Regions from separate parts of the Aeromonas sp. CU5 genome, predicted to be linked through region 1. Evidence: riboswitches for the same ligand, from Rfam matches in the RefSeq annotation. Region 1 holds a riboswitch; each other region holds the start of a gene.

What was found. Region 1 has a riboswitch for cyclic di-GMP ahead of CK911_RS12780 (glycosyl hydrolase family 18 protein). Riboswitches for the same ligand answer to the same signal wherever they lie in the genome.
Region 2: linked by a shared signal. The riboswitch ahead of CK911_RS00930 (glycosyl hydrolase family 18 protein) and the one ahead of CK911_RS12780 (glycosyl hydrolase family 18 protein) in region 1 are both predicted to bind cyclic di-GMP.
Region 3: linked by a shared signal. The riboswitch ahead of gbpA (N-acetylglucosamine-binding protein GbpA) and the one ahead of CK911_RS12780 (glycosyl hydrolase family 18 protein) in region 1 are both predicted to bind cyclic di-GMP.
Region 4: linked by a shared signal. The riboswitch ahead of CK911_RS21610 (immunoglobulin-like domain-containing protein) and the one ahead of CK911_RS12780 (glycosyl hydrolase family 18 protein) in region 1 are both predicted to bind cyclic di-GMP.

What each region holds. Positions count from the first base shown of each region.
Region 1 covers NZ_CP023817.1:2,896,909-2,904,227, forward strand. The annotation lists gene CK911_RS12770 (arylesterase) at 1-483, shown strand, start outside; gene CK911_RS12775 (chemotaxis protein CheV) at 803-1,747, opposite strand; gene CK911_RS12780 (glycosyl hydrolase family 18 protein) at 1,886-4,882, opposite strand; cyclic di-GMP riboswitch class I at 5,031-5,113, opposite strand; gene CK911_RS12785 (ExeM/NucH family extracellular endonuclease) at 5,410-7,319, shown strand, end outside.
Region 2 covers NZ_CP023817.1:213,049-220,367, reverse strand. The annotation lists gene CK911_RS00935 (glycoside hydrolase family 19 protein) at 1-1,859, opposite strand, end outside; gene CK911_RS00930 (glycosyl hydrolase family 18 protein) at 1,938-4,559, opposite strand; cyclic di-GMP riboswitch class I at 4,659-4,746, opposite strand; gene CK911_RS00925 (sensor domain-containing diguanylate cyclase) at 5,050-6,399, shown strand; gene CK911_RS00920 (IS1595 family transposase) at 6,436-7,319, opposite strand, start outside.
Region 3 covers NZ_CP023817.1:4,299,522-4,306,840, forward strand. The annotation lists gene CK911_RS19510 (amino acid ABC transporter ATP-binding protein) at 1-538, shown strand, start outside; gene CK911_RS19515 (transporter substrate-binding domain-containing protein) at 535-1,371, shown strand; gene gbpA (N-acetylglucosamine-binding protein GbpA) at 1,516-2,940, opposite strand; cyclic di-GMP riboswitch class I at 3,012-3,093, opposite strand; gene CK911_RS19525 (methyl-accepting chemotaxis protein) at 3,348-5,036, opposite strand; gene CK911_RS19530 (M3 family metallopeptidase) at 5,314-7,158, shown strand.
Region 4 covers NZ_CP023817.1:3,784,697-3,792,015, forward strand. The annotation lists gene prlC (oligopeptidase A) at 1-1,160, opposite strand, end outside; cyclic di-GMP riboswitch class I at 1,621-1,705, shown strand; gene CK911_RS21610 (immunoglobulin-like domain-containing protein) at 1,753-3,948, shown strand; gene hemB (porphobilinogen synthase) at 4,107-5,123, opposite strand; gene CK911_RS17015 (TatD family hydrolase) at 5,127-5,912, opposite strand; gene tatC (twin-arginine translocase subunit TatC) at 6,101-6,856, opposite strand; gene tatB (Sec-independent protein translocase protein TatB) at 6,853-7,317, opposite strand.

The DNA of each region.
Region 1 (7,319 bases):
CCTGCCCTGCTCAACCAGAAATGGCAAGATGAGGGGGGCAAACATACCCTGCTCAATGCCAGCATCAGCGGTGAAACGACCCAAGGGGCCCTAGCCCGTCTGCCCGCCCTGCTGAAAGAGCACAAGCCGGACTGGCTACTGATCGAACTGGGAGGCAACGATGGCCTGCGCGGCTTCGCCCCGACCATTACTCGCCAGAATCTGGCCAGCATGATCGCCCTCGCTAAGGAACAGCAGACCCGTGTGGTGTTGACCCAGATCCAGCTGCCCCGCAACTACGGTGCCCGCTACCTGCGCCAGTTCGAGCAAATTTTCCCGGAGCTGGCAGAGATCAACGATCTGCCGTTGCTGCCCTTCTTTATGGATGATATTGCGCTGCGCCCTGAACTTATGATGAACGATGGCATTCATCCCACCCCGGCGGCCCAGCCCCGGATCCGCGATAAAGTTGCCCGCTTTATGGAGCCGCTGCTCAGCCAATAAGCCCGCCTCTCTGAGCCAATATCCCATAAACAAACATCCCGCCCAAACAGGATGTTTTGCCATGGACTGACCGGCAGATAACATCTCAGTGGCGCCCTAGCGCAGCCAATCAGTGATGCCAATCCATCGCCAATATCCCATAAACAAACATCCCGCCAAAACAGGATGTTTTGTCATGGACTGACCGGCAGATAACATCTCAGTGGCGCCCCAGCACAGCCAATCAGTAATGCCAATCCGTCGCCAATATCCCATAAACAAACATCCCGCCGAGGCGGGATGTTTTGTTATTGATTGAGCATAACCGGCAAGCAACCTGTCAGCTCTCCAGCACCTGACGCAGCCGCTCCTGCGCTACCCCCACCAGCAGGTCGGGCTGGAACTTGGAGATAAAGCGGTCGCAGCCCACCTTCTTGACCATGGCTTCGTTGAAGTTGCCACTCAGGGAGGTATTGAGAGTGATAAAGAGATCGGACATACGCGGATCGCTGCGCACCTCGTGGGTCAGGCGGTAGCCGTCCATCTCCGGCATCTCGGCATCAGTGATCATCAGCAGGATCTCATCGGTCACCTTCTTGCCTGCATCACACCAGCCTTTAAGCAGGTTAAGCGCCTGCAAGCCATCCTGACACTCAATGATTTCAAGACCCAGTTGCATCAAGGTTTCGCGCACCAGATTACGGGCAGTACTGGAATCATCGACGATCAGCACCTTGCGACCATGCATCTCGGGCAGGATCTCCCGATCCAGCACCTCTTCCGAGATCCGGATGTCATAGGTGATGATCTCTGCCAGCACCTTCTCCACATCGATGATTTCGACGATCTGATCGACGCCGTCATCCGGAATACGCGTGATGGCGGTGAGGTAGTTGGCGCGCCCGGCAGAGCGCGGTGGCGGCAAAATATCCTTCCAGGTCATGTTGACGATGTTGGCAACCTGCCCCACCAGAAAACCCTGAATGGTACGGTTGTACTCGGTGATGATGAGGTTGGATTCAGTGTCGATGGGCATGGGGCGCATACCGATGGCACTGCGCAGATTAATCACCGGAATCGAGGTGCCACGGATGTTGGCCACACCGCTGATATTGTGGTGAGAACCGGGCATTCGGCTGAGGTGCGGCAGTTTGACCACTTCCCGTACTTTGAAGACGTTGATGGCAAAGATCTGGCGGGTGCCGAGACGGAACATCAACAACTCCAGGCGGTTTTCACCTACTAGCTGAGTTCGTTGATCAACTGAATCCAATATACTCGCCATATGCAACGTCCATCTGTTTATTAATCGACTCTATTATAGAGGCTGCCCGCCAGGAAAGGCAGGCGCATTTTCAACCAGATCGACCAACCAGACAAAAAAAGTGAGGCCGAAGCCCCACTTATCTCATTGATTTCAAGATTAATAACTACATACAGATTTCCAGCTGCCGTCAGTTGCCTTGGGCTCGCTGCTGGTCCACCAGTTGGCCTGCCACACCACCTTATTATGGATAATGCGATCGCCACCATTGGCATGATCCCCCTGCGGCCAGGTTGGATAGGCCTTGTAAGATGCAGGATTAATGCTCTGACTGCTGCAAGTGGTCCCCGGATTATCGCCACCACCGGAACCCAGCACCGCCTCGGGCAGAGTCGGGAACTCGGCCTTGAGACCAGCGGTCTGGTTGCCGCTGATGATGCGGATACCGCTTGGCACACCGGCGGCCGGCAGATAGTAGGTCAGCGCCACTTCTACATCGGCCCCCGGTGTCCAGGCCTTCCAGGTCGGCAGGGTCAGCCCTACCTTGTGAAAGTCCTTCTCGCCCGCAATGCCGTCGGAGTTCTGGTTGCCACCGCTCTCAACCACTTTCAGCCCCATGCCGCTCTGGTCGGTAATGGTATCGGAGGTAGAGGTCGGAACCAGGAACTCGATACGGGTACCGCCCGGAATGGTCTGGGTCGAGTTGTTGGTGAGCTTGAGGGTCGGGTTGATCGGGTAGTTGGAGTCCCCTTCCTTGAAGCCGGAGAGGCTCACTGCGATGTCGAGCTGGGCCGCCGGAGCTGCCAGATCGTTCTGCTTGGTGTTGTACTTCGTCGCCTTGGCGAACTTGTCGTAGGCGAGCGTGGTCAGGGTATCCCCCATCCCGTACTCGTTCTTGGCAGGATCGAAAGCGTAGTCGCCAGCCATCTCCCAGAACATCACACCACCCAGACCACGGTTGATGATGTAGTCGAGCTTGTGGCCCATTGACTCTTCATCTTCGGTAGATAGGAACACTTTCTTCTCTTCGTTCCACAGCCAGGGCGCGTGGGCCTTGTCATCGTAGTAACGCACATACTTGCCTTGCATCACGTGGGCGGGGTTGTTGGGATCAAGACCCCAGGCGGTGCCGTAGCTCGGCAGTGTAGTGATGCCGAGGCTGGCCGCATTCTCCAGGTTCTTGGCATGCCACATGGGCACGGCGCCACCGCCGATCTCTTTGCCGTTCTTGTCCAGATCATGCCAGATGTTGTCGATGCCGACCGCCCCGTTGCCGCACGGAATGGTGCTGCCACCGGTGCCGGGCTGGCAATCGCTCTGGCTCGGCAGGGCCGCCTTGCCACCCAGACCGTGGGTACCACCACTGACCCCTTGCCAACCGCGGGTGTAATAGGGCACACCGACGTTGATCTTGCCGGCTGCCAGCGCACCACGGAAGTAGTGTGCCGACCAGGCCGCATTGAGGTAACCGATGCCGCCAAACTCTTTCTGGGTGTAGACACCCCAGTTGGCCAACTCTCCATCAGCCTTGTTGTCAAACAAGGCTGCGTTGTGGCCGACAAAGTTGTTCCAGGCACCGTGGAAGTCATAGGTCATCAGGTTGACGTAATCGAGGTACTGGGTGACCTGGAAGTTCTCCATCCCGCGCAGCAAGTAGGCCGACGCCGGGGAGGCGATGGTCAACATGTACTTGCGACCATCCTCGCTGCCCGCTGCATCCAGCTTGTTACGCAAGGTCTGCATCATCACCTTGTAGTTGGCAAACAGCTTGCCGCGGCACTGGTTGGAGAGCGGGAAGTCGTTGGGGTTACCCGCATCCTTCATGGAAGTGGAGTATTCGTAGTCGATATCGACCCCGTCAAAGCCGTACTGACGGATGAAACCAACTGCCGACGTGGCGAGGGCATTGATGCCGTCGGTATTGACCGAGCAATCGCCCTTGGTAGTAGCTGTGTAGAAACCACGCGTATCGGCCCAGCCCCCTACCGAAATGAGGGTCTTCACGTCCGGATACTGCTTCTTGTACTTCGACAGCAGGTTGAAGTGGCCCTTGTAGGCGAATTCAGGATCCATTTCGGCACCCGGCACGCCATCCCAGGTCATCTTGGTGGCAGCGTCGTCCACCTTGACTTGGTGGCTCTGCTCATCCACTGCCGCGAAGGCATAGTTGATGTGGGTGATCTTGTTCCACGGAATATCGCTCACCAGATAGGCGGGCAGGCCATTCTTGCCGGTGCGCCAGGAGGTGAAATAGCCGATGACCCGGCGGGCGTGGTCATCCCCCATGCACTCGTAACCATCCGGGCGATAGATCTGGCGGATATCGCAGGAGAGGTTCCCCCCATCTGGCGGCAAGGCAGCCTCCTCGACATTGACGGTCACCGCCGCCGACTCGCCACTCAGATTGGTCTTGTCGGTGGCCACCAGCTTGAGGGCGGCACTGCCCTTGGTATCCGGCGTCCAGTTGACCTGCCAGGGGGCGGCGTTGTCCTCACCCACCTTCTTGCCATCGACAAACAGCTCGACTTTGGCCACATCGTTGTTGGCATCGGTGACGTTGCCGCTGACCGCCACGCTGCGACCCAGCGTCACCTTGGCACCGCTGGCCGGGCTGCTGATGCTCGCCTTGGGCGCCTCTGGTGCCACCACGGTGGTGACCTTGAAGCTGGAATCCGCCTCGCTCAGCACCTTGCCATCTTTATCCAGCGCCCGCGCTTTCAGGGCATGGGCACCCACACCGGCGGCACTCCAACTGGCATTCCAGGGGGAAGCGCTCGCCGTGGCGACCTGCTTGCCGTCAACAAGATATTCCACCTTGACCAGCGCAGTCACCGGGCCGCTCAAGCTCACCGCCAGCGCCACGCTGGCACCTTCATTGAAACGGGCACCGACAGCCGGTGAGCTGACAGCTACACCGAGTGCCGGGGGTGGCACTTCGCCGCCATAGAGCCTCCAGGCATCAGCCCAGACCGCACCAACGCCCGGTTCATAGTGATAGGGAGATGCCCCGCACCAGCCTGAATAGGGAAATTCTTTGCACTCGTAGAGAGCGCCGACGTTGCTGACGATATCGCCAGCCTTGTAGGCAGTACCGGATTTATAGGCGGGATAAGCGACCTGAGCCCAGGCGGGCACAGCCGCAAGGGCAACCAGCATGGCAAGCCGGCTGGGTCTGAAGAGCTGTTGCATATTGTTATCTTCCTTGTTTTGTCTTGGCATTGGTCACCAAGGCAAAGAACAATCGCAACCTGCATGATGGGCGCAGACAACTGGCAATGGACTTGCCACAAAAACCACCCTCACCCAGGGAAACCCCGCTATCTGGATCCATGATCAAGACCGGAGGCATTGCGCCCCGACATCACTGCCGGTTTGCCCTTTACCTGGGTTCCTTGAGGAACATGCCGAGTATAGGAATCAACCAGCAGAGTCTCAATCTTAATTCTCGAAAGAAAATATGTGAATTTCCAGCTAACCCTCCATGTTCAGCTAGCCAGGAATTAATATTTTTATCATTAATTTCATACTGTTAGCCAAGTCAAAAAAACCAAAATCACCCTCATTTGCATCCCCGTAATGTGCGTTGGCTCACTGGTACGACATGCCAGAAATGTGACAATGCGCGCCCTTGGTCAACGAGCCAAGGCTATGGAATCACTGGCAAAAATAAAAAAGGAACACCTATGAAAGGTACTCGTACCCTGCTGTCGCTGGCCGTGGGGCTGGCACTTGCATCCTCAGGCGCCCATGCGGCATTTGTCTGCCCGTCCGATCCGGCTCAACTCACCCCCATCCCGACCATTCAGGGCACAGGCTCTGCCAGCGCGCTGGCCACCTCTCCAACCACCAATGGTGCTATCAGCCCAGTCTCCTTCCACGTCAAGGGTGTTGTCACCACCGTGAGCCAAAGCCTGACCAGAGGCTTCTATCTGACCGACCCTGTGGGTGATGGCAACCCGGCCACCTCAGACGGCATCTTCATCTACCTCAAGGATGCTCGTTCTGATATCAAGGTGGGTACAGAGCTCTGCTTGGAAGCCCAGGTCGAGGAGTACATGGGCGGCACTCAGCTCAAGCTGAAGTGGGATGGTACAGTTCCCCGGCTCCAGGTGTTAGGGCAAGGCAAAAACGTACCGGTGAGTGTGCTCAAGGTCAACGACAATGAGACCTTGACCAATGCACTCAATCGCCATGAAGGGATGCGTGTACGTCTCAACAGCAGCAGTGATCTTCACCTGACGCGCAACTTTAGCTCCGACTATAAAGCCTCTCGCACCAGCCTAGAACTCTCCCATAAGGCTCCGCTCATCAAGCCAACCCAGCTCCATATTGCCAACAGTCAAGAAGCGATTGCTCTGGCCAGCAAAAATGGCAGCAACCGTCTGGTCGTCGAGTCTGATTTCAAGGTAAAGGATGGAGCTCTTCCTTGGTTCCCGGCTTTGGATGCCGACCAGGGTTATCTGCGCATCGGTGATCAATTCGAGGGCCTGGAGGGTGCGGTGATCTACAACAAAGATGCCTTCCGTCTGATGGTGCCAAACGATGTCACCCTCAGTGTCGGCAATCTGCTGCGCACACCAGAAAATGATCGACAGCTGACCTCACCTGCCCGCACGCCGAGTACCAACATACGGGTCGGCAGCCTTAACGTGCTCAACTACTTCACCAGCCACTCCAGTATTGGTGGTGCACTCAATGTTCAATGCAAAGACCAATCGGATGCGGATAACACTGATCCAAAAGCAAATAGTTGTAACCGTGGCGCCAAAGCATTGCTCTCATTCGAAAAGCAACGCACCAAGATAGCCAACGCCATCACCGAGATGGATGCGGATCTGCTCGGCCTGATGGAGATGGAGAATAACGGCTTCGAGGATAACTCGGCCCTCCACAACTTGGTGACCCGCCTCAACGAACAGCAGAAGGATGCGAGCAAACACTACGCCTATGTGCGCCTGCCGGTGAGTGCCCTCATCGATGGCAAGTTCTTCGGCGGCGATACCATCATGGTGGCGATGATCTACCGCCCTGCCCTGCTCACCCCCAGCGGGGATGCCAGCGTCATCAAGCTGCCGGAGCAGCGCTACACCACAGGTGGTATGACCAAGACAGCCGGTCAGCGCGACTCTCTGGTTCAGACTTTCACCGTCGCCAAGAGCAAAGAGCCGCTGACGCTGGTGGTCAACCACCTCAAATCCAAGGGGTCAGGCTGCTACGAAAATAGCGATGGCAAGACAGAACCGGCCGACCTGCAGGGCAAGTGCACCGAGTTCCGGGTCTCCGCCGCCAAAGTGCTGGGTGAAGCGGTCAGTAAACTGCCGGGCCAAGTGCTGCTGGTTGGCGACTTCAACTCCTACGCCAAGGAAGATCCGATCCGGGTGCTGACCGACTACAACCCAGCCACCAGCGAACGCAAGATCGTATCGGCCTCCCACACCTTTATCGGTGACCAGTCCTATGAGCAGCTCGGTCGCGAGGTGACCAAGAGCTACGGCCTGATCGACCTGAACGTCAAATTCAACAAGGAAAAAGCCATCTCCTACAGCTACGACGGGGAGTTGGGTACCCTGGACTATGCCCTCGCCAACCCGGC
Region 2 (7,319 bases), 1.9 Mb from region 1:
CAGCCGGTGTAGGGATGCGGTTTGCACTCGTAGCTGGCGCCGCCATTGCTCACGCGCTCGCCCGCTTTATAGGGAGTGCCCGCCTTGTAGGCCGGGTAGTCACCATCCGGTGGGGTTACCCCCCCCTCTTCCCCTTTGACCAGCAGGGCGTGGTTAGCACTGCGACTCAGGCTCCCTTCGTCGGTCACCGTCAACTTGATAGCCAGCTTGGTATCGGTGGCCGGCTGGGGCAGGGTCAGCTCCAGCGTGACCTGATCCAGTGCCGGGGCGGAGGCGCCGGCAGGCAGGGTCCAGGCATACGCCAGCGGCTTGCCTTCCGGATCGCTGGAATGCTGCGCGGAGAGGGTGACCTTGCTGCCGCCTTCGGCTTGCGCCGGGCCAGTGATGCTGGCCACCGGTGGCAGGTTGGACCCGCCACCATTGTCTTCAATCACCACCTCGGGGAAATAGCGCTGAATACAACGGGTATAGTCACCCTCTTTGAACGCACTATAAGGAGTCTGGTAACCCACCAGTTGACACTCATAGCTCTTGCCACCGTTGGGATTACCAGCAATATAGTTCCAGTTATCAACCCAGTAGATGGGCACTGCGCCCGCCCCTTTATCGTCAAAGTACTTCATGTTTTTGCAGCCAAGAACTTCGTCAGCCGGGATCGGTACGCCGAAGTAGTTGGCAAATTCGCGGTAGTAGTTGATACGGTTCTGGGACTGGGCATGCTCGGCATTGCCGCCACACTCAACGCCACCGTTGATGATCTGGGTAGTCACCCCGAAACCGGGTAGCAGACCGTTCTGCTTGTCATGGTCGTTCGGCTGCCAGGTACCGTCGATGACGTGCAACATGGAAGGCTTGGGCGGCTGCGGATAGGTATAGAAGAACACCGCGCTGGCCAGGTTCAGCCAGCTGTCGGCCACCAGCTCCGGCTGGTCGAGCAGGGTGCGCACCGTGCCAAACATCGCCTCGGAGAAGGGTCCGTAGTTGAAGTTGTAAGAGAGCTGCTTGGCGCCGCGGCCGAAGTAGCTCTTAAACTCGCCATTGTCGAAGGTGCCGCATGGCCACTGCTGCCCCTGCCATACGCTAGGGCTGCATTCAACGTTATAACCGCCGCGCATGGTTTCGTTCCAACCCATCTCGCGCACATAGACCAGCGCCTGACGCCACTCGGCCTCCGGACGCCAGCTCTCGTGGCCGCCGGTCTCCTGAGCGAAGTGAGCAAACATGGTCGCCAGGGTCTTGCGGCAGATGGCGTCGGCATCACGGCCATCGCTGTAGCTGCTGCACAGAGCTGGGAACTTGGCCGCCGCCTGCAGCAAGCCACGGTAGGTATACTCGGGAGCGCGCAGCGGGAACAGGTAGTTGAACTGGCTCTCGCTGAGCAGGCTTTCCACCAGCTTGACGTTATCCGGGTTGTCGGCACGGCCCGGCTGCACCGCTTCCACCACCAGATTGTCACGGGTAGCAATGGAGGCCTTGACTGCTTCCATCGCCGGGAAGTCGGTCAGCGCCCGCTCTTTGGCATCCAGCTCTGCCTGGCTCATATAGACAGGAGTGGTGGTGCCATCCGGCGGCGTAGGTGTGGGTGTTGGCGGAGTGGGCTTGTCGTCACCGTCACCATTGTCCGGCGGGGTCACCTCACCTTCGCCGATCAGCTTCCACGGGGTATCCCACTCGTTGGCAACCGCCATGCTGGGGGTCTGGCCCGGGTTGACCCACCACTTGGCTTCAAATACCTGGCCGTTGTAGTTGACCTGGCTACCGCCCGGGTAGGATTTGTTGATGTCGTATGCTTCGGCCGCCCACAGGTGGCCACTGAGCATCAATCCGGCAAGCAGAAGGGTGATGCGATTTTTTTTCATTATTGTTGCTCTCTTAACTTTATTAGCAGACAAAAACGGGGTCTAAACAGACCCCGCCACAATCATAATGATGTCAACTTAACGGCAGCTTGCTGCGCCAACATCAACCCAGACATCGTGCTTGCCCGGCTCATTACCTTGAGTCCACCACTTGGCCTTCCATTGACGACCGTTGTGGTTGGTAAGTTCCCCGCCGTTGTAGACAACCGCAGCGTTCCAACCCAGCTCAACCTGGCTCTCCAGTGACCACTGATCCGCAGTGCGGCTAGGTTCATTGCCCTGGGTCCAGTACTTGGCACGCCATACCAGCTGGTTGTGGCTCACCTTGTCACCGCCGTTGTAGACCTTGCTGGTCTGCCATGCCGGGACGTTGGCCGCTTCCGGGTCGGTGGTATTGCATGAACCACCTTCCCCACCGTCACCGCCTTCATTGATCGGCGTAACGGTGAGACGGGTTGCCGCACTGGCGTCGAGTGCGCCATCGGAGACGGTCACAGAGAGGTCATAACCGGTTTCAACATCCACTGCAGGACCGGTGACCACCAGGGTGGCACTGTTCTGGCCAGTAGCCGAGATACCGGCTGGTACTTGCCATTGGTAGATCAGCTCGTCGCCATTGGGGTCGGATGCCTTGGCGGTGATGCTCACCTGCTTGCCCTCTTCTACTTTGAAGCTGGCGGGCAGAGTGACCACCGGAGGCAGGTTCGGTTGCGGTGCCTTGTTGGTCACCACCACCTGATCCTTGGCACTCAATTGATGGTCATCGGTCACGGTCAGCTCGAATACCAGCGCGGTATCGGCGCTCACGGCATTCAGATCGACCCGCACCTTGGCTTGCGTGGTATCACCCAGCACGGCTTGCGGACCGGAGACCTGCTTCCAGCTGTAGGTCAGGGCGCCTTTCTCCGGATCGTGGGAGGCTGAACCATCCAGGGTCAGGGAGGCCGGACCGGTCACAGTCACGTCGCTGCCCGCATTGGCGACCGGCGGCTTGTTGACTGGCGGGGTGATCCCCTCACCATGGCCGAGACCTTCGTGCATGGCGTTGAGGATGTCGCCGTTGTCGGCATCGATCTCCCAGGAGAAGAGACCGCCCAGCTTGTTGGCCAGCACATATTGACCTTTCGCCTTGACTGAACGCTCGTCGTCATAGGTGATCAGCTCACCAGTGGAGGGCTTGAACAGGGTCGCCGCTTCGGCGGTCTCGTCGTAGTTGTACTCCCAGCCTGCCCCCATGTGACTGTTGACGATGTGGCGATAGTCCAGCACGCCATCTTCCCAGGTTCCCTTGATCTTGCCGGTCGCAGTACCGGTGAAAGGATCGTTGCCTTGATAGCCGCTCACCCCTTTCCAGCCACGACCGTAGGCGGCGGCACCGATCACCAGCTTCTCGGAGTCGACCCCCTGTGCCAGCAGCTGCTGCACGGCAGAATCAGTGTTGTAGCGCTTGTTGGCAGAGCCATTGGTCGCCTGATACAGGTTGGCCTGATGGCCCAGCTGGGTATTGCTCCAGCCACCGTTGTAGTCGTAACTCATCACGAAGAGGTGATCCATGTACTGCTGGGCAGCCTTGTAATCCACATCCTCAATCTTGTCGTAACCGGCACCGATGGCGGAGGTGAGCTGATAAGTACGACCGGTCTCGGCCTCCAGCTCGTCGAGCATGGCGCGCAGATCCTTCATGATCAGCACATAGGTTTCACCATCTTTGGTCTTGTCCCCCAGATTGGGGTTGGCGCCGTCGCCGCCCGGGAACTCATAGTCGATATCGACACCGTCGAAGAACTTCCAGGTCTGCAGGAACTCTTTGACCGAGGCGACGAACACGTCACGCTTGGCTTTGTCATGCATGAAGAAGAAGGGATCAGAGAGGGTCCAGCCACCGACGGAGGGGAGGATCTTCAGGTCAGGATAGGCCTGTTTGAGAGCCATCAGATTGCCGAAGTTGCCCTTGTAAGGCTCATCCCAGGCGACCAGCGCACCCTGCCCTTTTTGCAGTGCCGCCCAGGGGTCGTGAATGGCGACCTGGAAATCCTTACGCCCAGCACAGGAGCGCTGCAGCGCCTGGAAGCTGCCGGAGATCTCCTTGAGGCTGTCGTTGAGGCCATCACCACCACAGATCGGGGTGAAGCCATAGAGGATATGGGTCAGGTTCTGGGCTGGCAGCTTGTCCACGCTGAAGTTGCGGTCGTAGACACCCCACTCCACATAGTAGGTGCCGACTACCTTGCCAGATTTGTTGGCATAAGGCTTGTTGTGCTCCTGCAGGGCAGGCTTGAGCGGCGCGAGGTGGCTGCCATCGGTATCGGCAACCACGATCTCTTTGGCATCGGACAGGGTGCAACCATCGCCGTTGCACAGCGCGACCTGCATCTGATAGCGGCCACCCTTGTACACCTTGAAGGTGGCGGTGCCGGCCGCTGAAGAGGGGCCGGACCACACTTCTTTGCCATCCAGCAGCACCTTGGCAGTCTGGCCGATATCGCCGCTCCAGATGTTCCAGGTGACGGTCACATCGGCGCCATCCTTGACCTTGACCAGCTCGTTATAAGCGCTCGCGGACTGGTTGACTTCGACGATGGCAAACTTGGTGGGACCCCAACCAATGGCGGGTTTGCCCGGAGCAGCCGCATAAGCGGCGGAGGAGGCGAGCAGGGTACTGACCACCATGGCCAGCAGTGCGGGTTTTGGACTTAGCATATTGCTTTCCTTTACGTTATGGAAAAAACGAAAGGGCAACGCAACACGACAGGTAACACAAAAATGACCACCCCTTGGCAAAGGCAGTCTGCATAACACTGTGGTGGCCCCGCTATCCTAGGTCAACATGTCCCTTAGACCGGAAGCTTTGCGTCCCGACTTTTCAATCGGTTTGCCCTTGTCACAACTTTATTTGCAGCGATAAATAATCGCCGATTAACTGTATGGGTATTCAATGGTTTAAGCAAATCCGACCATTGTTCATCAAGCAGGGGGCACAGGGCCACCTGACGAATAAAAGATTAAAAAACAGACACTTGTAAATTTGCAGCCTTTGGCGTGTCAATGATAAGGCCATTTCATTTTTGCGACACAAGTCACATTAAACCAATAAAAATCAACAAGTAAGAGCATTAAATCGCCAAGGGGTCATCTGAATCAGATTAAATGCATATATACTCGCCCCTTTGCATGACCAGCAGGGATCTTCATGCTCATCGATCTTCCAACCCGAACCAGACAACCCAGATACGACAGATTTGTTCGTCTGACGGTCTATACGCTGCCGCTGTCAGGGATACTCCTTCTGATCAACAGCCTCAACGGCTGGCAAAGGGCTCCACTCGCCTGTGTTCTGGTACTACAGAGCTACCTTATCTGCACCAGCTGGCTCTACCGCAACTACCGCTACCATCTGCACCGCCAGTGGCAACATCTTGACGAAGCACTCCGGATCAATGAAGTCACCACCGAGCTGGCACGCAACTCGGCGCAGTACCAGACCGAAGAGGCCTTTCTGGAGGATCTGCTTCGGCGGGCCATCATGTTGATCCAGGGGGCCGAGATGGGCTGTCTGCTCAAACTGGAGTCCGAGAGCGGCATGCTACGATATGAAGCAGCCATTGGCATGGATCTGGCCAAACTGCGCCAAGTAGAACTTCCTCTGACCCACTCATTTCAATACAAGCTGACCAAAGGTCGATGTCACAAAACGCTGCTGATCAATGATCTCTCCAGACTCAACGCCAACACGCCCCTCACGACAGAGGACCAAACCCTCCTTATCGACTGCTGTGATCAACCGATCCGCGCCACATTGGCCACCCCCATTCATGTGGATGGCCGGCTCTACGGCATGTTGAATATGGACAGCAGCAAACGCCATGCATTTACCCGCTACGACAGCCACCTGATGGCGATCCTGGCACGAGATATTCGCCACGCAATCACCATCTATCAGCAGTCCCACCGCATCTATCAGCTGGCCAATACCGACCAGCTGACTGATCTTGCCAATCGCCAGCGATTCGAGCAGAGCCTACTCGATCAACCGGAAGGCACCCTGCTGCTGATCGACATGGACAATCTCAAACAGCTCAATGACAGCTGTGGCCATCTAGCAGGCGATCGCGCGCTACGCCTTATCGCAGACGGAATACGCCGCCATTTTGGCAAAGATGTTATTGCAGCACGCTTTGGGGGTGATGAGTTTGTGTTGCTCACTCACTTTTCGCCCACCGAATTGCAGCAGGCTCAGGAAAAACTGACCAACATGTTGGCCAGCGCGTCCCCTCCCATCTTCTGCAGCATGGGCTCTGCGTATTACAGTGGTGATTTCAATACGGCTTTTGCTCAGGCAGATTCCGCCATGTATCAGCACAAACGGCGTCGCAAAAAGGAGTGCGCCAAAGCAGCCTTGGGGATGACCTCCGTCCCACCACATTCAGGTAATACGCGCCATTCCAGCGCCAGATCGTGCTCTGTTGAAAAGAGGGCTGAAGCTGACTGGGAGGTCCATGAAGAAAGAGCAAGAGATTCGGTCTGCTCGATGTCCATCTGACTAACTCTTATGCACACAGAGCGCCAATAAAAATGGCTATGTCCCAATTACGTGTTGCATGGGGTACCCCAACGCCTCATGCAGACACGCTTTGATATTCACTCCCTTCCCGTAACGCTCCAGCATCCTGCGCCAACCCAGATAATTCCTCAGGTAATGAGTTGCCACTCCATGGAAGCGCTCCATCCACTCTTTCAACCGATGGTGATACCCATTTACATGCTGGATGTGATACGCACCGACCACCCGCTCACCCTGACGATTGCGCACCACCTTATGGGTCACGCCCTGCTCTTTGCTGAAACTGGCATATACGCCCGCACCATCGCTACACAGCACTGCATCCGGCGAGACCAGGGGCTTCAAGACCGCGATAACTGTTTCGGCATTCATCTTTTCCAACTGAAAATCTGCATGGTGACCAGCACGGTCCTGCACCACCATCACAGGGATGTAATCGGGCCCGGTTCCCCGGGTTCGCCCTTTACCTCCTCGACACCGAGCCAGACGAGGTAATCCCCGCTGCCCCTTGAACGACTCGAGGAAGAAGGTCTCGTCGACCTCAACGATGCCCTCTTCCCGTGTGGCTTGATGGGCGGCCATCGCACGCAAGAAGCGGTGGCGCCAGAGGAAAGCGGTGTTCTTGCTGACCCCGCAACGCAGAGCTGCCCGGCGGACAGTGAGTCCTTCAATGAGGGCTTGCGCGTAGTCTTCCCAGCACTGCGTTTTACGTAATCTGGCCAAGGGGGTCTTGGTCAGCACGGTACTGGTGCGTAGACACAGTTTGCAACGATAGCGACGTAGTCCGCGACTCCATCCCCATGGTGCCAGCTGATTGGCATCGGCCTGACAATGTGGGCAACCGCTGCATGCAGGTAGCTGGGTATTGAGTGAGGTAATGGTGTGGGGCGCCATGAGCT
Region 3 (7,319 bases), 1.4 Mb from region 1:
GCGGGTGCGCCAGCGTATCGGCATGGTGTTCCAGAGCTATCACCTGTTCCCCAACCTGACGGTGCTGGAAAACGTGCTGCTTGGCCCCTTGCAGGTGCAAAAACGGGAGCGGGCAGAGGCGCTGCTGCAAGCCGAGCAGCTGTTGACCCGCATTGGTCTGTGGGATCGGCGTTACGACTATCCGCGTCAGCTCTCCGGTGGCCAGCAGCAGCGCATTGCCATCGTGCGGGCGCTGTGCATGAACCCGCAGGTGATGCTGTTTGACGAGGTGACTGCCGCCCTCGATCCGGAGATGGTGCAGGAGGTGCTGGAGGTGATCCGCGATCTCGCCGGCAGCGGCATGACCCTGCTCATCGTCACCCATGAGCTGGCCTTCGCCCGGGCGGTGGCGGATCGCATCGTCTTTATGGATGGCGGCCACATTCTGGAGCAGGCCGCACCCCATCAATTTTTCGACAACCCCAGGAGCCAGCGTGCGCGCCAGTTCCTCGCCAAGTTTTCTTATACCGATATCAACAAACGAAAGGAGTCAGCATGAAAAAAATCACCTCGGTTCTGTTTAGTGCTTTGCTGGGACTGGGTCTTGCCAGCGGCGTTGCCCATGCGGCGGACGGTTCCCTCGACAAGATCAAGGCCCGCGACAAGCTCATCGTCGGCGTCTTCACCGACAAGCCGCCGTTTGGTTATGTGGATGAGAAGGGGAACTACGTCGGTTTTGACACCGACCTTGGCCGCCGCTTCGCCAAGGATCTGCTAGGGGACGAGAACAAGATCGAGTTCGTGGCGGTGGAGCCCGCCAGCCGAATCCCCTTCCTGCAGAGCGACAAGGTGGATCTGATCCTCGCCAATATGACAGTGACCCCGGAGCGGCGCGAGGTGGTGGATTTTACCAACCCGAACCTGCGAGTGGCGGTACAGGTACTGGTGCCGGAAGGGAGCTCGGCCAAAAAGCTCGATGATCTGGCCAGCAAAACCCTGATCGTTACCACGGGCACCACGGCCGACATCTGGCTGACCCGCAATCATCCGGAGTGGAAGGTGCTCAAGTTCGAGAAGAATAGCGAATCCTTGCAAGCACTCTCTCAGGGGCGTGGCGATGCCTACGCCCAGGACAATCTGGTGCTGTTCAGTTGGGCCAAGGAGAATCCGGGCTACCGGGTATTGCCCGAAAAGCTGGGCTCGGAAGACCCCATCGCCCCTGCGGTGAAGAAGGGCAATATCGAGCTGCGTGACTGGGTCAACGACCGTCTCGCCAAGCTGGGTGAGGAGAAGTACCTGCTCAAGCTCTATGACCAGTATGTGCGTGACAAGTTGAGTGCAGATACAGATCCCAATGATGTGATCGTCGAAGGAGGAAAATGGCAGGGTTAATGGACAAGCCCTGTTTTGAAGAGTGTGTGCAGTGAGTGAAGAGTGAGGTCTTGGTTCCGTTGGCATGCAAACCGAAAGGTTTGGCCTTTCAAGGCGTCCCCCGTTCGGGGTGACGCCTTTTTTTATGGTTGTGTTTGGGTGGGATTAGTTCAGTTCAATCCAGGCATCTTGCCAGTTGGAACCGACACCCGGTTCATAATGAGTGGCGGTGGTTGCCCACTGCACGCAGTAGCCGTTGTAGGGGAACGGCTTGCACTGATAGACCTTGCCATTTTTCGGCTGCAGTACCTTGGTACCGGCGGTGTAGGACTTGATGTCGTTCGGGAAGATGAACTGGTAGTCGCCGCCACTGCTCGCCTCTTTAAACATCAGGTCCATGGTCTGCTGGATGGCTTCGCCGCCTGCTTTTGGCATGCCTTTGATCACCAGTTGATGATGGCCTGCTTTGAGCCCTTCCAGTGCCATGCTGAAGGTGTGGCTGCTGTCCTTGATATCGGCACTGCTCTGGCCTTTGGCGACACCGCCGTGGTCATACAGGGTATTGGTGACGGCCAGATCCCCCTGTGCAGTAACGGTAAAATCGAGAGTGATTTTGCCATCTTCAAGCACATAGTCGCTGGCCAAACCGCTGACGCTGACGGTGTCTACGACCGGTGGTTTCAGTTGCAGCAGGTCAATCTCGACTCGCTCCAGATTGCTGCCGCGCTTCAGATAGACAGGGTTCATGCCGTAGATCGGGTTGAACTCGCCATTGGCGCTCTGTTGGCCGGCGCGGATCTGGCTCTGCTCGGCGTTGATCTTGGTTGCCAGCGCATGAGTCCAGTTATTTTTCAGGCCTTGCTCATTGCTGGTAATGGTCAGCACGGTCTGCAGCTCGTGGCGCTCGCCGATGGCATCGAATACCCGGGTTACTGCCTTGTCGCCGATGGTCAGATCGATGGAGGGATAGATGGTGCCAGCCTGGCTCCACTCCAGCGGTGGCTGATTGCCATCCTTGAACTGGGCATCAATCATGTTGTAGAAGCTGTTGGCGGTATCACCCACTTCCCACACACCCAGGATGACCTGGTAACCGGTGCGCTCTGGCAGGTTGCACTGATGAGTGACCTGCTTGGGTGGCTGCACCATGTTGCCTTCAATGACGCAGAAGGGATTAAGGTCAAACGAGGCGCGAGTCAGCGGCTGGTTGGGGTTCCAATCCTGCTTGGTCAGGTAGTAACGCCAGTTGCGGGTCACGTGGTTGGCGGTGAAGGTCCAGCTGATGGCAAAGGGGCCAGCTTGTACATCACGTTTGGTCCAGCGATCGCTGGTCTGAACGTTCAGTTCGCTCCAGCGTGGGCTGCCCGCCGAGGCGATCTGACCATCTTGCGGGCCAGACTGCGGGAAGCCGGAGGGGCCTTCCACGCTTTGTGGCTCCCACTGCACGCCGCCACACTGGCTATTGCCGCCGGTCTTGCACAGGTAGTTGCGACTTTCGGGTTGGCTGATATAACCGTGAGCCAGGGCGCTGCCGCTGACCAGTAGTGCCAGTGCCGCTGCGGCATGACTAAGGTGGGTGTTTGCTGCCATATATTCCTCTGGGAACTAGAACTGGGCAGTCAATGGGCGATAGCTGGCGGGTGTCAGCACCCCATGGATGGAGTGGTAACCCCGCTATCCTGCAGTGTCGAAGGACCGGAGGCTTTGCGTCCTGATTTTACAATCAGTTTGCCAATTGACTATGTAAGGTGGCCGGAGCCAGATAATCGGCGAGACTATATCAATCAATGATTAATGTGTTAAGAATAAACGTTTAACTGAGATTTCAGGCTGACCTCTTGTCTGCTTAAGTGTCTGTTTTTCTTTTCCCTTTGTTATCGCACCAAGTGGTCGTGTCGCTTTTTTGTGCCTTAAGTTGTGCGCGCAATGTGGCTTTGGTGGTTTTAGCTGTGGTCAATCATCGCCAGCCTTGTTGCTGGCGATGATTGTGTCGTGGATCAGTGGCGGGCGCTCTGTTCTGTGACGGTTCGGGGGCTTGCATGGGGGATTTGCATCGGGGTGATAGTCGACTCCTTGCCCAGTTTAAACACCGCAAGCCGCTCATCCAGACTGCGGGAGAGGCCAGCCAGCAGCTCACTTTCTTGGGCCAGTTGTGAGGCGGACTGAGACATCTCCAGCGCCGAGTCGTTGATGCCGCTGACGTTGCGGTTCATATCCTCGGCTACCATGCTCTGCTGTTCGGCGGCGGTGGCAATCTGGGTCGCCATATCGCTCACATGCTGGATGCGGTTGACGATTTGGGTGAGATCCTGACCTGCCTGGCGTGACTGATTGACGCTGCTCTCCGCCAGTTTGCGGCTGGCATCCATGGCGCTGGCTGCACTAACGGCTCGCTGTTGCAGTTGGGCAATGGTGCTCTGGATCTCTTCGGTGGACTGGCGGGTGCGGCTTGCCAGCTGGCGCACCTCGTCGGCTACCACAGCAAAGCCACGGCCCTGCTCGCCAGCCCGTGCTGCCTCGATGGCGGCATTGAGGGCCAACAGGTTGGTCTGTTCCGAAATGGCGCTGATAACAGCCGTCACTTCGCTTATCTGCATTACCCCCTCCTTGAGCTGATTGACTTGTACTGTTGCCTGTTCCACCTCGGTAGCCAGCGCCTGAATACCGTGAACGCTGGCATGGACATCCTGGTTGCCCAAGCCTGCTTCACTGGTGGCATCCTGGGTATCGCGGGCGGTATTTTCAGCATGACCCGCCACATCGGTGATGGTGGCACTCATCTCGTTCATGGCGGTGGCGAGCTGGGCCAGTTGATCCCGCTGGCTGGTGACCGCCTGATTGGTCTGCTCGGCAGAGGCGGCGATGCGCAGGGCGGCATCCGCCACGTTGCGGGCCCCCAGACTTGCTTCCAGCAGGGCGTGCCGGATGGCATCCAGACTCTGGTTGGTGCAGCGGGCGACCATACCCAACTCATCCTTGCCGTGCACCGGGATGCTCACCACCAGATCGCCCTTGGCAACCCGTTGCATGGCGTGGTTGATCTGATTGAGGGGGGAGACAATGGAGTGAGTGATGCGCCAGCCCAGCAGCCCCATCAGCAAGACCGCGATGGCAGTGGCTGTACCCATCTTCATGTATTGGGCCCAGATGGTCTGCTGGATATCCTGCAGCAGCATGCCGGAACCGAGGATCCAGCCCCAGGGTTGATAGCCGGAGACCATGGAGAGCTTGTCAGCCGTTTCGCCTGACGGACCGGTCCAGACATATTGCAGGGTGCCCTGTTTACCCCCTTTGGCGATATCCACCATCTGGAACCAGAACTGCCCAGCGGTGGCGGCCCCCCCTTCCCCCATCTTCTGACCGACCAGCTCGGGGCGGATAGGGTGCACCAGCATGGTGCGGTTCTCGTCGATGACAAACAGGTAGTTGTTGCCATCAAAGCGGGTGTTGGTCAGCAGCTTGCGCGCTTCCTGCTGCGCCTGCTCTGCTGGCAAGGTGCTGGCCAGAAACTGGATCTGGCTCATGGTTTGCCCCAGCACCGCATTGAGCCGCGCCTCTCGCTCGCTCATCAGATTGCGCTGGAGTGCATTGGCCGAGATAAACAGCAGCGAGATAAAACCGACAAATGCGACCGTGAGCAGCAAGATCAATTTGCGGCTCACAGTGATATCACCGAGCTTGAACATGACGAAACCCTCATTATCCCTATTGATGTGACGTGGCTCGTTACCGCGGTAGCCTAGTTTCATAAATTAACGACTCATTGTTGCAGCCGTTCGTCGGCCTTTTTCAAATGAGTGTTTTGACAACAGTATAGCCAGCAGACAGCGATACTCACTTTTTGGTAGCGTGTTCATGCGCATCCCTGCGTCATTTTTGCCAAAGAGTGTGAATGGTTTGGCATTTCAGCAAAAAATAAGGAGTGGGCCCCGCTGCGGTAGCCCCCACAACAAGAGGGAATTTATGAGTTCCATTGCCAGGAATTACTTCAACCAGCTCAACGTCGACTACCTGCAGGTACACAGGTGCAAGGAGGATCTCTTCTGGTCCACCTATATGGGCACCAGCGACGATCAGGCCGGTTTCACTGCGGCCGAGCAGGCCTACAAGGCGTTCTGTTCCAATCCGGCCCGTCTGCCCGCGTTGCGGGAGATGCTGGCGCAGGCCGAACAGGATGATCTCAAGCACGGTCTGCAAGGCTGGATCGCCTTCTTCGAATGCAATGTCATCGAGGATCCGGCCGCCACCGCCCTGATGGGCGAGCTGGTGGCCGCCGAGGCGGAGTTGTTCGCCCGCCGCAAGGGGTTGCAACTGACCCTGCTGGATGAACAGGGCCAGCAGGTGGCCGGTAGCCTGCCCGCCGCCAGCACTTCGCTGGCCGCCAGCCCGAACGAGGCGGTGCGCCAGAGCGCGCTCGCCATGTTCCACACCCTGGAGCAGTGGGTGGTCGGCAACGGTTTTCTCGAGGTGGTGGCAATCCGCAACCGCTTTGCCCGCGCCATGGGCTATCGCGACTACTTCGACTACAAGGTGCGCAAGAACGAGCAGATGAGCCCGGAGCAGCTGTTCACCATCCTCGACGACTTCATTGCCCGCACCGCCACACGCCTGCAGCAGAGTCTGGCCGAGCTGAAAGCAGCCAAGGGGGAGGCTGCACTGCTGCCCCACAACCTGCGTTACAGCGTGAGCGGCGACGTGACTCGCCAGCTCGACCCCTATGTGCCCTTCTCGCGGGCGCTGAAGGATTGGGTCGAGAGCTTCCGCCGTCTCGGTATCCAGTATCGCGGCGCGACCCTGACGCTCGACTTGCTGACCCGGGAGGGGAAATACGAGAACGGCTTCTGCCACGGCCCGGTGCCGAGCTTCTTCCCGCAGGGGGAGTGGGTGCCGGCGGTGGTCAATTTCACCAGTCTGGCCGATCCGGCGCAGGTAGGCAGCGGCTGGAACGGCCTCAATACCCTGTTCCACGAGGGGGGCCACGCCGCCCACTTTGCCAATGTCACCGGCAACGCCCCCTGCTTCTCACAGGAGTTTCCACCCACCTCCATGGCCTATGCCGAGACCCAGTCGATGTTCTGCGACAGCCTGCTGGACGATGCCGACTGGCTCAAACGCTACGCCAGAAATGCGGCGGGAGAGGCAGTTCCCGATGCCCTCATCAAGGAGATGATCGCCGCGCGCCAGCCATTTCGGGCTTTCAACGAGCGCCAGATTGCGCTGGTGGCCTACTTCGAGCGGGATCTCTACGCCATGGATGAGGCCGAGCGCACCCCCGAGGCAGTGCTGGCACTGGCCCGCCAGTGGGAGCGCAAGATAGTCGGGGTCGAGAGCCCGCGCCCGCTGCTGGCCATTCCGCACCTGCTTAATCAGGAGTCGGCCTGCGCCTATCACGGCTACCTGCTGGCGCTGATGGCGGTGGAGCAGACCCGCGCCTATTTCCTCAAACGTGATGGCTACCTCACCGACAACCCCCGTATCGGGCCGGATCTGGCCGCCCACTACTGGGGGCCGGGCAACGGCATGAGCCACGATGAGACCCTGCGCAGCCTGACCGGCGAGGGATTCAGCGCGGTGCCGCTGGCCGAGGCGTGCAACCTGAGCGCCGCCGAGGCGTGGCAACAGGCTCAGGCCTGTATGGCCGCCGCGCAGCAACGTCCCGCCGCCGGTGAGGGCACCCCGCTTGACGCCCATATCCGGGTGGTACACGGCGCAGAGCTCATCACCGACAACAGCGAGTCGGAAACCCGCATGCTGGCCGACTTCGAGGCGTGGATCGTTAACCATTACCGACCAGTGTCAGCCGCGTAATCCACCGTGCTCCCGGAGATCAGGCCGGGAGCACGGCTTTGCGGGGCTATCTATTGTCGCAACAGTGTCAGGTGTTGCCATTTTGCGGGTAGGCTGCGACGTGACCTGTCGCTTTGTAGATTGGGCCTGCAATCTTTTCATCAGATATGTATTCGTATGAA
Region 4 (7,319 bases), 890 kb from region 1:
CAGGTATCGATGCCGAGGCGCTCGCGCACCTTCATGCCAAACACCCGCTTCACCACTTCAAACAGCCCCTTCACCACCTTGCTGGCGGGGAAGTAGGGGCGCAGTTGCTCGTCGGAGATGGAGAATTTGTGCTGCTTGAGCTTCTCGGCGTAATAAGCGAGATCCCAGGCGGCCAGCTCGCCCTGACCATGTTGCTCGGTGGCGAAGGCGCGGATCTCCTCCAGCTCGGCTTTGCCTTGCGGTAGGGATTTGGCCGCCAGATCGGTGAGGAAGCTCACCACCTGTTCGGTCTTGTCCGCCATCTTGGTCGCCAGCGACAGCTCGGCATAGTTGGCAAAACCAAGCAACTGGGCCAATTCGCGGCGCAAGGTGAGCAGCTCGCTCATGATGGCGGAGTTATCCCACTTGCCCGCATTGGGGCCCTGATCCGAGGCGCGAGTGGTGAAGGCCTGATACATCTCGGCACGCAGTTCGCGGTTGTCCGAATACATCATCACCGGCAGATAGGAAGGGATATCCAGGGTGAACAGCCACCCCTCCTTGCCCTTGAGCTCGGCCATCTGACGGGCAGCGGCCCGCACGCTGTCGGGCAGACCGGCCAGTTCGGCTTCCTCGGTCACCGGCTTGTGCCAGCCCTGGGTGGCATCCAGCACATTGTTGCTGAAGCGGGAGGCCAGCTCGGAGAGGCGGGCCTGAATTTCGCCGTAACGCTGCTGCACCTCGGCAGGCAGACCGATACCGGAGAGGCGGAAGTCGCGCAGGGTATTGAGGATTTCCTTGCGCTGGGCACCGCTCAGCAGCGGGAAGTCATCGCTTTGGGAGAGGCCAAGATAGGCTTGATAGAGCCCTTCATGCTGGCCGACATAAGTCTGGAACTCAGAGAGCAGCGGCAGGCAGGCATCATGTGCCACTCGTAGCGCTTCGCTGTTAAGGACGGAATTAAGGTGGCTGACCGGTGACCAGATCCGAGCCAGACGGTCATTGACCTCTTCCAGCGGGGCAATCAGGCTATCCCAGGTGTGGGTTTCATTCTGGGCCAGCACATCGCTGATCTTCTGCTTGCAGTCAGCGATCGCCTGCACCACGGCAGGTTGCACCTGCTCTGGCTGGATCTGGCTGAAAGGGGGCAGTGCATCCATTGTCAGCAAAGGGTTATTCATCCCGGTTACCTCTTGTTAGGTCTTGAACAGACCGCTTTATCAGCTCTGTATGGTTTTCTAACATGTGGGCAACCCATGCAATAATCAAGCTGGAATCACACTCCAGCCCCCTTTTTGCCATCCGTCTCACAACCGGAGTGCCGCGAGCCAGCCGGGGGCCACCTCGCGTCAGCTAATGACACAGCCCGCAGCCCTTGTTCCCCATCATTCCCGCGCTCCTGCTAGGCATGCCACCGGTGGTGATCATCAGGATAAATCCCTCACCAGCCCTGTGGTTATCAGGCTTTCCCGCTCTTCGAACATCCTGTTATTTAAGCAACGCCCCTCTGGAACACCTTGAATTATTAACTTTTTCCAAAATGTGACATACAGGAGAGCGCGTTGATTAATTTATCTTCCCCCTCCTACCATATGCGGCTAATTTAGGGGGCCACTTGATTGTCTGTACCACACAGAGGTCGGGTGAAAAAGGCAAAGTGGTTCGAAAGGCCACCACGCAAAGCCACCGGTCTAAGGGATTTTCCTATGACAGCGGAGCTGCCCCCGAAGCCCATCCCCTGATGGGCCTCCTTTTGCAACGTACGGAGCAACAATGAACAAGTTCAAACTCTCCCTGCTGGGCTGCCTGATCGGCGCTACCAGCCCCATGCTGCACGCCGCCAGCGCAGGCCAGAACATGGTCAACCCGCAATCTGGTGTGGTGGTCGGCTACTGGCACAACTGGTGCGGCGGCGCTGGCTACAAGGGTGGCGTCGCCCCCTGCGTCAAGCTGGATCAGGTCAACCCGCAATACAATGTGGTCGATGTCTCCTTCATGAAGGTTTATGGCGGCAACCCGATCCCGACCTTCAAGCTGGATACCGGCACCGGTATGAATGAAAGCCAGTTCATCGAACAGATCGCTGAGCTGAACCGTCAGGGCCGTGCCGTACTGCTGGCACTGGGTGGCGCCGATGCCCACATCGAGCTGCGCACCGGTCAGGAGCAAGCCTTCGCCGATGAAATCATTCGTCTGGTGGAGACCTATGGTTTTGACGGTCTGGACATCGATCTGGAGCAAACCGCAGTCACCGCTGCCAACAACCAGACCGTGATCCCGGCCGCCCTGCGCATCGTCAAAGATCACTATCGTGCTCAGGGGAAAAACTTCCTTATCACCATGGCACCCGAGTTCCCCTACCTGACCGCCAACGGCCTCTACACCCCCTATCTGCGGGCGCTGGAAGGTTACTATGACTGGATCAACCCCCAGTTCTACAACCAGGGTGGCGACGGTATCTGGATCGACGGCTTCGGCTGGATTGCCCAGAACAACGATGCCCTGAAAGAAGAGTTCATCTACTACATGGCGGACTCGCTGATCAACGGCACCCGTGGCTACTACAAGATCCCCCACGACAAGCTGGTATTCGGCATCCCGACCAACATCGACGCCGCCGCCACCGGCTACGTCACCAATCCGCAAGATCTGTTCGATGCCTTCAACAAGCTGAAGAACCAGGGCCAGCCCCTGCGCGGCTTGATGACCTGGTCCATCAACTGGGACATGGGTCGTAACGCCGCCGGTCAGGCCTACAACGAATCCTTCATCAAGAGCTACGGCCCCTTCATCCACGAGCAGGAGATCACTCCGCCGATCGACAACGGCAAGCCGGTGTTCAGCGGCGTGAGCGATACCCGCATCAAGCAGGGCACCGCCTTTGATCCCATGGCCGGTGTCACCGCCAACGACAAGGAAGATGGCGACCTGACTGGCCAGATCCTGGTGGAAGGTTCGGTAGACAACCAGCGCATCGGTCTCTACCCCCTCACCTACAAGGTGAGCGATCGTGACAACAACGTCACCGAACAGCTGCGTAGCGTCGAAGTCTATAGCATGAAGCCGGTATTCAGCGGCGTCACCGACACCACGCTGGAGCTGGGTACCTCCTTCGATCCGATGACTGGTGTCAGTGCGAATGATGAAGAAGATGGTGACCTGACTGCCCAGATCAAGGTCAGCGGCAGCGTCGACAGCAACAAGGTCGGTCGCTACACCCTCACCTATCAGGTGACCGACAGTGCCGGTCAGCTGGTGACCCAGCAGCGCAACGTGACCGTCAAGGAGCAGGGCGCTATCTGTGAAAACAGCTGGGATGCCAAGAAGGTCTACGTGGGCGGCGACATCGTCAGCCACAACGGCAAGAACTGGCTGGCTGGCTGGTGGACCCAGAACGAAGAGCCGGGTACCACAGGTGACTGGGGTGTCTGGAAAGCGCAGGGTGACAGCGACTGTGACGGTGGCAACAAGCCGCCGGTGATCGACAGCAGCGACTTCACCGTCGGCGCCATGGCCAGCGAGTACACCATAGTCAACGGTCAGGTCAGCATCCGTTTCAACGTGACCACCGCCAACCCGGTGCAGATCACTGCGACCCTGGAGCAGAACGGCCGTAGCCACGGCACAACCAGCAGCAAGGTGAATGGCACCAGCGCCCTGGTACTGCAAGGCAGCAACGTCACTGACGGCAGCTATGAAGTGGTCATCAGCGGTCTGGCTGACGGCCAGAAGCCGGTAGTACAGCGCTTCCCGGTCACCCTGGCTGAAGAGAGCGACAACGGCGGCAACGATGGCGACTACCCGGCCTATGCCCCCAACACCAGCTATCAGGCCGGTGATCGGGTCAGCAACGCCGGTGGCAACTTCGAGTGCAAACCCTGGCCGTACAGCGGCTGGTGTGGTGGCTCTACCAGCCACTATGCACCGGGTACCGGCTCTGCCTGGAGCGACGCCTGGACCAAGCTGTAATCAACAGGTCATAACCAAGAGGGAGCCGCTGGCTCCCTCAGCCACTCGCATCAACCGCGATTGGCACCGCCCGGAGTGATGTCCGGGCTACATTCATAACGAAAGAGGGGAGCCATCGGCTCCCCTCTTTTTTATCCGTCTTTATCCGTCACGTCTGCTTAACGGGCATCTTCCTTCAGCCACTGCGCCACGCGCTTGGCGAAGTAGGTGAGGATGCCGTCAGCCCCGGCCCGCTTGAAGCAGAGCAGAGACTCCATGATGCACTCCTTCTCTTTCAGCCAGCCGTTCTGGATCGCCGCCATGTGCATGGCGTACTCGCCACTCACCTGATAGGCGAAGGTCGGCACGCCGAACTGATCCTTCACCTGACGGATCACGTCCAGATAGGGCATGCCCGGCTTGACCATCACGCTGTCAGCCCCTTCCTGAATATCCAGCGCCACTTCGTGCAGGGCTTCGTTGCTGTTGGCCGGATCCATCTGGTAGGTGGCCTTGTTGCTCTTGCCGAGGTTGCCGGCAGAGCCGACCGCATCGCGGAACGGGCCGTAGTAGCAGGAGGCGTACTTGGCGGAGTAGGCCATGATCTGGGTGTTGATGAAGCCGTTCTCTTCCAGCGCGGCGCGGATGGCACCGATGCGGCCATCCATCATGTCGGACGGCGCTACTATATCGACCCCGGCCTCGGCGTGGGAGAGCGCCTGCTTGATCAGGATCTCGGTGGTGATGTCGTTCAGCACATAACCTTCGTCATCGATGATGCCATCCTGACCGTGGGTGGTGAACGGATCGAGCGCCACGTCGGTGATCACCCCCAGCTCCGGGAAGCGGGCCTTGAGGGCGCGTACGGTGCGCTGGGCCAGCCCGTTCGGGCTGTAGGCCTCTTCCGCCAGCAGGCTCTTGCTCTCCAGCGGCGTCACCGGGAACAGGGCGATGGCTGGTACGCCCAGCTCTACCAGTTCGGCGGCCTCTTCCAGCAGCAGGTCGATGGAGAGGCGATCCACCCCCGGCATGGAGGGAACAGCTTCCCGACGGTTCTCCCCCTCCAGCACGAACACCGGATAGATGAGATCGTTGACGGTCAGTACGTTTTCGCGCACCAGACGACGGCTGAAATCATGTTTGCGCACTCGGCGCAGGCGGCGGCCCGGAAAGGCGCCCGGAAGAGTTGTAGCCATGAATCACTCCTGGAGAGGAAGTTGGAAGAACGCGGCGGAGGTGGCCCGGGTGTGGGCCAGCAAGGCCTCGGGCGCTTCACCACGACAGGCCGCCACCACCTGGGCGATGTGCGGCAAAAAAGCGGGTTCGTTGCGTTTCGGGCGGGGTTTGAGATCCCGCGGCACCAGATAGGGGGCGTCGGTCTCGATCATCAGCCGACCAGCCGGAATGCGGGCCACCTGCTCACGCAGCAGCTGACCGCGTCGCTCGTCGCAAAGCCAGCCGGTCACCCCGATATGCAACCCCAGCGCCAGACACTCGTCCAGCTCCTCGTCGGAGCCAGTGAAGCAGTGCAGCACGGCCCCCGGCAGCCTGGGCAACCAGGGACGGAGGATCTCGATGAAACGGGCGTGCGCATCACGACAATGCAGAAACACCGGCATCCCGAGCTCGGCCGCCAGCGCCAGCTGGGCGTCGAACACCGCATCCTGCACCGGACGGGGGGAGAAATCGCGGTTGTAGTCGAGGCCACACTCGCCGATAGCCACCACCTGCGGCAGCGCCGCCAGCTCGCGCAAGGCGGGCAGGGTCGCCTCATCGACGCTCGATGCATCATGGGGATGTACCCCGGCGGTGGAGAAGCAGTAGCCCGACCAGCGAGCGGCCAACTCGGCGCTGTCGCGGCTGCCAGCCAGATCGGTACCGGTGAGGATCAGGGCCTCTACCCCGGCGGCGCGGGCACGGGCCACCAGTTCAGGCTGCTCACCGGCGAACTGGCTGCTGGTCAGGTTTAAACCGATATCGATCATGGGATGAGACGTTCCGAACAAAAGGAATACATATCAGGTATTTGAAAACCATCTACTCGATGGGCCAACACCATACGCCTCGAACGGGAGCATGAAAAGAGGAAGGGAGCCTCAGCTCCCCTCGTTCTGCTATTCCTGCGGACTTCGTCATCCTCTCGCCGTCCGGCAAATAGGTGACGAACAGAGCCTCAGCTCTCCACATCCGGTTGTTCCTGTTGCTCTTCATCCTCTTTCTTCACATAGAAGCGGGCGAAGAACAGACCTACCTCCCACAGCGCCCACATCGGGATGGCGAGCAGGGTCTGGGAGAAGACATCAGGCGGCGTCAGCAGCATGCCGACCACAAACACCCCGACGATGACGTAGGGGCGCTTCTCCTTCAGGTTTTGCGGCGTGGTCACGCCGGTCCAGCACAGCAGTATGGTGGCCACCGGAATTTCGAACGCCACCCCGAACGCGAAGAACAAGGTCAGTACGAAGTCCAGATAGCTGGCGATGTCGGTCGCCACCGTCACTCCGACCGGGGCGGTACTGGTGAAGAAACCGAACACCAGCGGGAACACCACGTAGTAGGCAAACGCCATCCCTGCATAGAACAGCAGGGCGGTCGAGACCACCAACGGCATAATCAAACGCCGCTCATGCTGGTACAGGCCGGGAGCTATAAAGGCCCAGGCCTGATAGAGCAGATAGGGGATCGCCACGAAGAAGGAGACCACCAGAGTCAGCTTGATCGGCGTCAGGAAGGGGGTCGCCACATCCGTCGCGATCATGCTGGTCCCTTCCGGCAGCTGGCTGAGCAGCGGCTGGGCCACGAAGTCGTAGATGTTGTTGGAGAAGTAGATCAGTGCGATAAACACGATCAGGATGGCGGAGATGGATCGCAGCAAGCGGGTTCTCAGCTCAACCAGATGACTGATCAGGGGTTGTTCGGCCTGACTCATGGCTTCACCTCCCCTTTCACTGCTGATTCGCCGACTGGCACAAGTTCGCTCTCCCGCTGGCTGTTGACCGGCGGTACGTCGCGGCTCAACTGCACCGCAGGCTCCACCGGTGTGGCAGGTTCAACCTGGGCGACCGGCTCGGCGCGTGGCGGACGGATCTCGTTCTCCACCTGATAGGGGCGATTGACCGACTGGGCCGCCGCCTTGAGCTGTTCGATAGACTCCTGCAGCTCGGGACTCAAGTTGCTCATCTGCAGCTGTTCCGCCTTCTTCAGATCGTTGTGCAGCTCTTGCAACTTGAGCTCCTGTTCCAGCTCGGACTTGACCGAATTCGCAGTCGAACGAATGAGGCGGATCCAGTGGGTAGCCGTGCGGATGGCAACTGGCAGCCGTTCGGGCCCCAGCACCACCAACGCCACCACACCGATGACGACCAGCTCCCAAAAACCGATATCAAACATGG